Regions from separate parts of the Idiomarina sp. OT37-5b genome, predicted to be linked through region 3. Evidence: predicted binding sites of a transcription regulator. Region 3 holds the regulator's gene; each other region holds the start of a gene.
What was found. Region 3 encodes sigma-54, which starts transcription at its own class of promoters, with help from an activator protein. Its sites were predicted from a motif close to GTTGGCACGNNNNTNGNNT; they were not measured.
Positions count from the first base shown of each region.

Region 1: C5610_RS00665 (hemerythrin domain-containing protein) is a predicted target of sigma-54. The motif match lies at 1,603-1,621, and genes of this name have one in related genera.
Region 2: C5610_RS00590 (nitric-oxide reductase large subunit) is a predicted target of sigma-54. The motif match lies at 2,020-2,038, and genes of this name have one in related genera.

Region 1 covers NZ_CP027188.1:142,044-145,326, reverse strand. The annotation lists gene C5610_RS00675 (M14 metallopeptidase family protein) at 1-533, opposite strand, end outside; gene C5610_RS00670 (DUF4870 domain-containing protein) at 634-996, shown strand; gene C5610_RS00665 (hemerythrin domain-containing protein) at 1,042-1,560, opposite strand; gene norR (nitric oxide reductase transcriptional regulator NorR) at 1,716-3,251, shown strand; gene C5610_RS00655 (YbaN family protein) at 3,254-3,283, shown strand, end outside.
Region 2 covers NZ_CP027188.1:125,302-128,584, forward strand. The annotation lists gene C5610_RS00590 (nitric-oxide reductase large subunit) at 1-1,963, opposite strand, end outside; gene nrdG (anaerobic ribonucleoside-triphosphate reductase activating protein) at 2,280-2,738, shown strand; gene nrdD (anaerobic ribonucleoside-triphosphate reductase) at 2,750-3,283, shown strand, end outside.
Region 3 covers NZ_CP027188.1:318,694-321,976, reverse strand. The annotation lists gene lptB (LPS export ABC transporter ATP-binding protein) at 1-689, shown strand, start outside; gene C5610_RS01525 (RNA polymerase factor sigma-54) at 721-2,178, shown strand; gene hpf (ribosome hibernation promoting factor) at 2,207-2,494, shown strand; gene ptsN (PTS IIA-like nitrogen regulatory protein PtsN) at 2,497-2,967, shown strand; gene rapZ (RNase adapter RapZ) at 2,958-3,283, shown strand, end outside.

The sequences.
Region 1 (3,283 bases), 180 kb from region 3:
ACCACCGTGTTTTGTAACCAGTCCTTGGTTTGTGGACGTTGATCATTGAGCAGATGATAAGCCGTCATCATCGCCGCCTCCGGAGAGGAGATCTCATTGCCGTGCACGCCGTAGGATAACCAAATGCTGGCTGGGGTTTCAGCGATCAGTCGTTGCGCCTCTTGCTGGCTGGTTTTACGGGGGTCCGCTAAACGCTGCATATTGCCAACGAAGTTATCAAAGTTGGCCATATTCTCCGCACTTGAGATAACGGCGTAGTAGAGCGTACGCCCTTCCCAGCTTTTGCCGTAATCCAGTAGTTTCACCTGATCGGGGAACGCCGCCGCCAACGCCTCGAAATACCGGCTCATGGCCTCCGGAGAGGTTATTTTCGTACCGATTGAGTAGCCTAAAACCTCCTCGACAGATGCTTTTCCGTTGCTATAGTTTGCTTCGGGCAGCATGGACGCTGCGCCACTTAACTGATCCGAGGCTACTGCCGCGCTTGCGGCCGCAACGCTGAGTGTGAGGAACAACTTTTTCATTACGCTCATGTACTAACCTGTTTTTATCATTTTTGGTTCTACCTAATGTAAAAGCAGATTAGCACGTTGTGAAGCTGTTAAGAATTTTTTTAAAGGGAGAAAGGAATCAATGGACGATACAATTAGCCGCATCACGGATGAACAAACAAATTACGCAATGTTGATGCATTTATCACAATTCGCGACTTTTATCATACCCTTTATTGGTTGGCTCGCGCCAATTGTGATGTGGTTTTTAAAACGCGATAACGACTTTATTGACCGCCATGGCAAGTTTATTTTTAACTGGATGCTCAGCCTGGGCCTATATGGGATTGGTATTCTGCTGAGTTTTTTGGTGATGCCGATACTGAGTCTGGTGGCCGTACTGTTGTTTGCACTGTTTTCCATTGTGATGATAGTGCTGGCCGCGGTTCAAGCGAAGCAAGGTATGCTGAAACCTTACCTACTAAGCATTCCTTTCTTTAAATAGCGACAAAAGGCTACCGACTCGGTAGCCTTTTTTTCAACCCAGGCATTACTGGCAGGAGCCGCAACAAAAATCTTTGCCGTGTGTTGGTGTACTTTCGCGCTCGACGAAAAGCACGGTATTTTCTAATTCAATGTGCTGGTTAAGATCGTCGACCAACTCGCCAAGTCCGCGGTATAAAGCTTGCCAACTACCACAGGCACCCTCTGGTAAGGTTAAATTATTGGTCAGAGCGCTGATCTTGTTAATGTCCTGCTCGTGCTGAACATGCTCTTCTTCCATCACTGAAATCGGGCCGCTGGGATAAATATCGCGCGCCAGCATCGGAAATAAAATTTGTTCCTCCTTCATCATGTGGCTTTCCAGCTCATGAAGCATATTATCCAGGTGCTCAGCCAGGCCGTGCGGAGCCTCATCATGGTCGCCGTGCACTTCTTCGATTTTCAGCGCCAGTTGCTTTAATTCAGGCAACTGTTGGCGATGCACCTGATGGAAACGTTCAACGATAAATTCAATCAATTCGCGATTTGATTTTCCTGACCACTCACTGACAATGCTTGCTGTCATATTAACCTCTTATAGTCATCTAAAAACGGACAGCAATGACGTTTGCACAATTCAGGCCAACTTCTACCCCCTTGTGGATATTGAGGTTGCAGGCCAGCACGGTATGATTCACCCAGTGAATAAGGGTACATTTAACCGATAGTGTAAAAATAACCATGCTGCAACAAAGCCTTTTAGCGGATCTTGTCACCGATGTACCGGCGGCGGTGCGCCTGCAAAATTTGGTGAAAACCTTGCGCCAGCACTTTCATTGTGGCGCCGTTGTCCTGTTAAAACGCGACAGCGATGCGCTAAAGCCGGTTGCCATGCATGGGTTGGTTGATGAAGCCTTGGGACGTCGCTTTGTCATCGCGCAACATCCACGTCTTGCCACCCTGCTGTCATCGCGTAATCCAGTGCTGTTTGAGCCAAGCACCAGCCTTCCTGATCCCTATGACGGGCTATTGGCAGAACAACCGGGGGATGCATTACCCGTGCACGATTGTATGGGCATCAGTTTATACGTTGAAGGTCAATGTTGGGGCGTGCTCACGCTGGATGCATTACAGCCGGGTACCTTTAATGATCAATCCACGGTTGAGCTACAGCGTTTTAGCCTGATTGTCGAGGCAGCCATTCGCGTTGGTTCTCTGGAGCAACAGGTTAGAGCGCTACGCCAGAACCAACCACTGTCATCACCGGAAGCAAGCGTTTCAACCCGTACCGACTCGGAAATCATTGGTAACAGCCCGGCATTACAACAAATTTTGGCAGAGCTGCATGCGGTCGCTAAAGCCGATTTACCGGTCTTGCTATTGGGCGAGACCGGCGTTGGTAAAGAGTTGTTTGCCCGCGAGCTGCATCGCCACTCAACGCGTGCGGATAAACCAATGATTTACGTTAACTGTGCCGCTTTACCTGAATCGTTAGCTGAGTCCGAATTATTTGGTCATAGTAAAGGCGCATTCTCCGGTGCCAGCAGCGAACGCGGTGGACGCTTTGAGGCGGCTCACGGTGGCACATTATTTCTCGATGAAGTTGGCGAGCTACCGCTGTCGATTCAAGCCAAATTACTGCGGGTTTTGCAGAATGGCGAGGTGCAGCGGCTGGGCTCCGATAAGCCGCGCCAAGTCGATGTTCGCATTGTTGCCGCAACCAACCGTAATTTAAAGCAACAAGTGCGGGACGAGCAATTTCGCGCCGACCTTTATCACCGCTTATCGGTCTACCCTATTCCCATACCACCTCTGCGGGAACGCGAGGACGATATTTTGTTGCTCGCTGGTCATTTTCTCGAGTTAAACCGGAGTCGTCTGGGGTTGCGTGCGCTGCGCCTATCGTCCACGGCCGAATTGGCACTGAAGCAATATCGCTGGCCGGGCAACATCCGAGAACTCGAGCATGTCATTAGCCGCGCTGCCATCAAACTGTTGAGCGTTGGGGTTGATCACAACAGCATTGCGACCATCGATGATGATACGCTGGACTTGACCATGCCGTCGGTAGCCGCCACGCAAAGGCGGGATCTGCAGGATACCGTGCTGGCGGCCAATGAAGACATCAGCTTGCGTGACGCCGTAGAGTTTACGCAGAAACAAATGATCCGTCAGGCGCTGACATTGGAAGATGGCAACTGGAGTCGAGCCGCGAAGCGTTTAGGTGTAGACTCAAGCAACCTTCATAAACTTGCGAGTCGCTTGGGAATCAAATAGTCATGCAGTGGATGACCACAGTATTCTGGCGT
Region 2 (3,283 bases), 190 kb from region 3:
TTGGACGAATGTAGCGCAGTACCAGTAGCACAAAGCCCAGTGCCAGGAAGCCGTAGACCCCGAACAGCGCTGCGTGCGCGTGGGTTGGCGTGGTGTTCAGGCCTTGGACGTAATAGAGCGAGATCGGTGGGTTGATCATGAAACCAAGCACACCGGCGCCGAGCATATTCCAGAAGGCAACCGCGACGAAGCACATGAGTGGCCATTTGAGGCGTTGCATCCAGTCGGCTTTTTTCTGCAGGCTGTAGTTTTCCCAGGCTTCCCAGCCCAGCACAATCAACGGTACCACTTCCAGCGCTGAGAACGTCGCACCAACGGCCATGACCGGCGTGGTGGTGCCAGAGAAGTACAAGTGGTGGAAGGTACCGGGAACGCCACCAAGCATGAACAGCGATGCTGAAGCCAGTGAAGCCACGGTCGCCATACGGCGTGATACCAGCCCCATATTGTGGAAGATGAACGCGAGTGCGGCGGTGGCGAAAACTTCAAAGAATCCTTCTACCCACAGGTGGACAATCCACCAGCGCCAGTATTCCATGATAGAAATATGGGTACGTTCACCGTAGAAGAAACCAGCGCCGTAGAACAGCCCGATGGCAACCACGGAAGCGGTGAATAACGCCAATAGGTTCTTATCGCCTTTTACCTTGAACGCACCGGCAACGCCGCGCATCATCAGTACCAGCCAGAAGACGATGCCAAGGAATTTACCAATCTGCCATAGACGTCCCAGATCGACGTATTCATAACCTTGGTGGCCGAGCCAGAAGTTCAAATGCTCAGGCATGATCTGTGCGATGGCAAGATAGTTACCGATAAAGGTACCGGCGACCACCAGCACTAATGCCCAGAATAAGATGTCGACGCCCAGTTTCTGGTATTTCGGATCTTTGCCACCGTTAATGATGGGGGCCAAAAATAAACCTGCCGCCAGGAATCCCGTCGCGATCCAGAACAGCGCGGCTTGAATGTGCCAGGTTCTGACCAATGAATACGGGAACCACTGTGATACGTCGATGCCATAAAACTCCTGGCCTTCAACCGTATAGTGCGCGGTAAAGCCACCCAGTAATACTTGCAGTGAGAACAGTGCGACAACGATAAATAAGTATTTACCTAAGGCTTTTTGCGATGGCGTCAGTTTAATCTTGGTTAACGGGTCTTCTTTGGGTGCGGCGGGGTCGTCCTCGTCGTGATTACGCAGGAATGCCCAGCCCCAAATCAATCCGCCAACACCAGCAATCAGCAAAATCACACTGACGATCGACCAGATGATGTTCTCTGCGCTCGGAACGTTGTCGATTAACTGCTCATGAGGCCAGTTGTTGGTGTAGGTAACGTCTGCATCCGGGCGTTCGGTTGCGGCTGCCCATGCGGTCCAAAAGAAGAAATCGGTCATTACCGCGCGGCGTTCTGCCGAAGGTAACGTGTTTTCCTTCATCGCGTAGCTGACACGGGTAGGGCGAAGCTCAGGGTCATCGCTGAACAGGCGTGAATAATAATCTGCGGTCTGCTCAATGGCTTGTACCCGGCGATCACTCAAGATCACGCGGTTGCTGTCTTTATCGTAAGTATTGGTACGATACTCTTGCTTCAGTTCATACTGCAGCTGGTTTTGCTGAGCGCCTGTCAGAGAGTCATAGGGTTGATTGAAGACTTCCTGCGCGCGAATTTCTAACCAGGCGATCAACTCGCGATGCAACCAATCGGCTGTCCAGTCGGGCGCCTGATACGCGCCGTGGCCCCAAATAGAGCCCAACTGCATGCCGCCCACAGACTGCCATGCGGTTTGCCCGTCCAGAATACTATCCTCCGTGGCGATAATCTTGCCTTGCGGGGTAACAAACTGATCAGGGATAGGGGGAGCCTCACGATAAACTTCTTTACCAAAGTACCCCAAAATGCCAAAGGTAATAGCGAGGATACAAATGAGTATCCACCATAACTTACGATACCCGGCCATTCACGACCTCCTTTAATTGCTTTTGTTGTAGCGCTAAAAATGTGTGCACTTCTCTAGAGCAATTAACAGGCCAATAGTTAACCTTATGAAATAAAACTAATTTTTATGAGTCTAGGTGATTCCTACCATACTGGTTGGGGTTTATTTTACCGACAGGGTTAAATTAACCCTCTCTAAGAAAACTCAGGGAATTCAAACAGTAAGCAATAGCCTCATGAATCGTTGACACTGATCAACGCAAAAGCCCAAAAACAGATTAGCCTTAAACACAATATCTAGTGCTAATAAGAAGTTTAATAACTATATATGGTGTTTTATGCGCGATGCGTTGTTTCGTTACTGTAGCGAGGAAGTGGTCTTTCAGGAAGTCCCTGGCGAGGTGTCTTTGGCTTATACCATGACCGGCTGCCCTGTTGGGTGTAAAGGCTGCCACAGTGCCGATACCTGGGCCGTCGGTTCCGGTCTGGAGTTAACCCTGGATTATCTGGCGCAGCAACTTAATCGTTACCAGGGGTTTATTACCTGTTTGGCGTTTATGGGCGGAGAATGGCGGCCTGAGATGCTGAAGGCGTGTCTGAAGCTGGCTCGCCGTCGGGGAATAAAAACCTGCTTGTATACGGGCTATGACAACGTGTCCATTCAACTGCGTGAGCACCTGGATTTTCTAAAAACCGGCCCCTGGGTGAAAGAACTCGGCGGGCTCGACAGCCCTACAACAAATCAGAAGTTTTATGATTTGCGCAACCAGCAAGTGCTGAATGTTGCGTTTCAATAAGGAGAATAATTATGTTGCGCTTAACCGAACAGCAAGTCACCGGCAAAGTTAATTTTATTAACGACTACCTGCACGCCCAGAATGCGGCTGACGGTTCAAAGATGGACGCCAACGCCAATGTCACGCAAAAGAACATTGCCACCTTGGAAGCCGAATTAATGAAGGACTTTTTTGTCCAGGTTAACCGCAAACAGGTCAGTAATAAGATTGCTGAGTTATTCGATGAAGACCTGGCCAGAGAGTACGTTCGTCAAATTGAAGATCATGAAATCTACGTGCACGATGAAACCAGCCTAAAACCCTATTGTGTTTCGGTCACCATGTACCCATTTTTGCGTGACGGACTCACTAAGCTCGGGGGCGAATCGCAGGCGCCGAAGCATCTGGAATCCTTTTGCGGTACCTTCGTGAACTTTGTGTTCGCGGTCAGCTCGCAGTTTGCCGGTGCCGTTGCGACGGTCGAGTTTCTTACCTATTTTGACTATTTTGCCCGCAAAGATTACGGCGACAACTACTTAGCCACACATCGCCACGAAATTGCTAAT
Region 3 (3,283 bases):
ACAAACGCCGGCAAGTGGTTAAGGACGTGAGTCTGGAAGTCAGCCAGGGGCAAATCATTGGGCTGCTGGGCCCGAACGGTGCCGGTAAAACCACGACCTTTTACATGATCGTAGGCTTGGTGAACAGCGACAAAGGACAGATTTATCTGGATGACACCGACTTAACCCTGCTGCCTATGCACGAGCGAGCGCGACGTGGCATCGGTTATTTGCCGCAGGAGTCATCGATTTTCCGGAAACTGACCGTGCGCGACAATCTGATGGCAATCCTGGAAACTCGCAAAAACCTCACCGCAGTAGAGCGCGAAGAAAAGGTTGATGCACTGTTAGAAGAGTTTCACATCGGCCACATCGCCAATAGCCTCGGCATGAGCCTTTCCGGCGGCGAGCGCCGCCGCGTTGAAATCGCCCGCGCATTGGCGGCGGACCCGACCTTTATTCTGCTTGATGAACCGTTTGCCGGGGTGGACCCGATTTCTGTACTCGATATCAAGAAAATTATCGAGCACCTTAAACAACGTGGCATTGGTGTTTTGATCACCGATCATAATGTACGTGAGACCTTGTCAGTATGTGAGCATGCTTATATTGTCAGTCACGGACAATTGATTGCCAGCGGTGATGCTGAGAGTATATTATCAAATCAACAGGTTAAGGATGTTTACCTCGGTGAGCAGTTCACACTGTAAGCAGCATAGCGTGAAGCCGGGAGTCAGATAAATGCGACAAAGCCTTCAGTTAAAAATCGGTCAGCAGCTGACCATGACACCACAACTACAGCAAGCCATTCGCCTGCTGCAGTTGTCGTCGTTGGATCTACAGGCTGAAATTCAGGAGGCACTGGACAACAACCCGCTGCTTGAAGTTGACGGTGACCATCAGGACGTCGAGGGTGAAGCACCAGAAACCTCTAATCATCGTGATGACAGCCATCAGGAAACCTCTGATGTGCTGAAAAAAGATCAACTCCCTGATGAACTCCCGGTCGACAGCAGCTGGGATGATACCTATACCTCATCCACTCCGACATCGGTTACCAGCCCTAACGGTAAAAGCTATGACGGCGAGATGGATGTCTATCAGGGCGAAACCAGTGAGTCACTGCAGGATCACCTGTTGTGGCAAATGCAACTGTCGCATTTTTCCGATGAGGACACTGAAATAGCCGAAGCCATTATCGAGTCGATTGATGATAATGGCTACCTGACTTCCTCCGTTGACGACATCGTTGCCGCGTTACAGCATCTGGACATTGGTGAAGACGAAGTGCTGATGGTGCTGAAGCGTATTCAACATTTTGATCCCGTTGGTGTTGGTGCCCGCGATGTCGCCGAGTGTCTGAGCATTCAGTTACGTCAACAAGTAGAAGACTCACCACTCAAAGAACAGGCGCTGGAGCTTGTACAGCAACACATGGACCTGCTCGGTAGCCGCGATTACCGCACCATCCTGCGCAAAATGCGCTTATCCGAAGGGCAACTGAAAGAGATTATGCAATTAATTCAGCAATTGCATCCTCACCCCGGTGAACAAATTGCGCAGAAGCCGGTTGAATACGTCATACCCGACGTTTCAGTGGTAAAAAAACAAGGGCGCTGGGTGGTCGAATTGAACCCCGACAGCGTACCCAAATTAAAAGTGAACGAAGAATATGCGGCCTTAAGTAAAGCCGCAAAATCCGCAGCAGACAGTCAATATATAAAATCGCACACGCAGGAAGCGCGCTGGTTCATTAAAAGTTTGGAAAGTCGTAATGAGACCTTGTTAAAGGTTGCACACTGCATTGTTCACCGCCAACAAGGCTTTTTTGAACACGGTGAAGAGGCTATGAAGCCGATGGTACTCAACGACATCGCCGAAGCCGTCGATATGCATGAAAGCACTATTTCACGGGTCACTACGCAGAAATATCTACACTGCCCACGGGGCGTGTTTGAACTCAAATACTTTTTCTCCAGTCATGTCAATACAGAAGCAGGAGGTGAGTGTTCAAGTACCGCTATTCGTGCTTTAATTAAGAAGTTAGTGGCGGCGGAAAACCGCGCTAAACCATTGAGTGACAGCAAAATTGCTGAACTCATAGCAGACCAGGGAATCCAAGTAGCAAGGAGGACAATTGCGAAGTATCGGGAGTCGTTAAACATTCCGTCCTCGAGCCAACGCAAGAGTCTGCTTTAATCGTGATAGAAACAAGAAGGAAGACGTTATGCAAATTAATTTGACCGGTCATCACATCGATATTACCGACGCACTGCGTGACTATGTAGACACTAAGTTCGCTAAACTTGAGCGACACTTTGACCACATCAACAATGTTCACGTCATCCTTAAAGTAGAAAAAACGGCACAAATCGCGGAAGCCAACCTGCACGTTAATGGCGGCGAAATTTTTGCCGATGCCCAACACGACGATATGTATGCGGCCATCGATGGTTTAATTGATAAACTCGATCGGCAAGTTATTAAACACAAAGAGAAAATGAAAAAACATTAATCATGCAACTGTCTGAACTGTTAAGCCCCGACTGCACCAAGTGTGCAGTCGAGGGCGCAAGTAAAAAACGGCTATTAGAAACCATTAGCCAAATTGCGGCTCCCAAGCTGGTCGGCATTACCCGCCATGATATTTTTGAGAGCCTGTTAAATCGCGAACGTTTAGGCAGTACCGGTATTGGCCTTGGTATTGCGATTCCACATGGTCGCTTACCCAATGCAACTCAGCCTGTGGCGGTGTTGATAACGCTTGCCGAGCCGATTGAGTTTGACGCCATAGATAACCAGCCCGTAGACATTATTTTTGCCCTGCTGGTACCCGAATCTGAACACGAAAATCATCTGCAAACGCTGGCCACCGTAGCACGCCGCATGAATGATAAGGTGTGTACCCGCGCACTGCGAGCGGCACATAGTGACCAGGATCTTTACGACATTTTTGTTAATGAGGACAGTGACGGATCATGCAGTTAATCGTTGTTAGTGGCCGGTCTGGTTCAGGAAAAACCATCGCTCTTCGGGTTCTGGAAGATCTTGGCTACTACTGCGTTGATAACCTTCCGATCGCTTTGTTACCGACGCTGGTGCATGCCGTAATGGCGCAATATGATCGCATTGCCATCAGTATCGACGTAAGAAATTTACCCGAAAATTCGGAAGAATTACTCGAGTCGCTGGACTTTCTCCCGGCTGAAGTCGAGCCGGAAATTTTGTTCATTGATGCGGATGACCAAACCTTATTACAGCGCTTCGGCGAAACCCGCCGGCTACACCCGTTGTCACAAAAAGA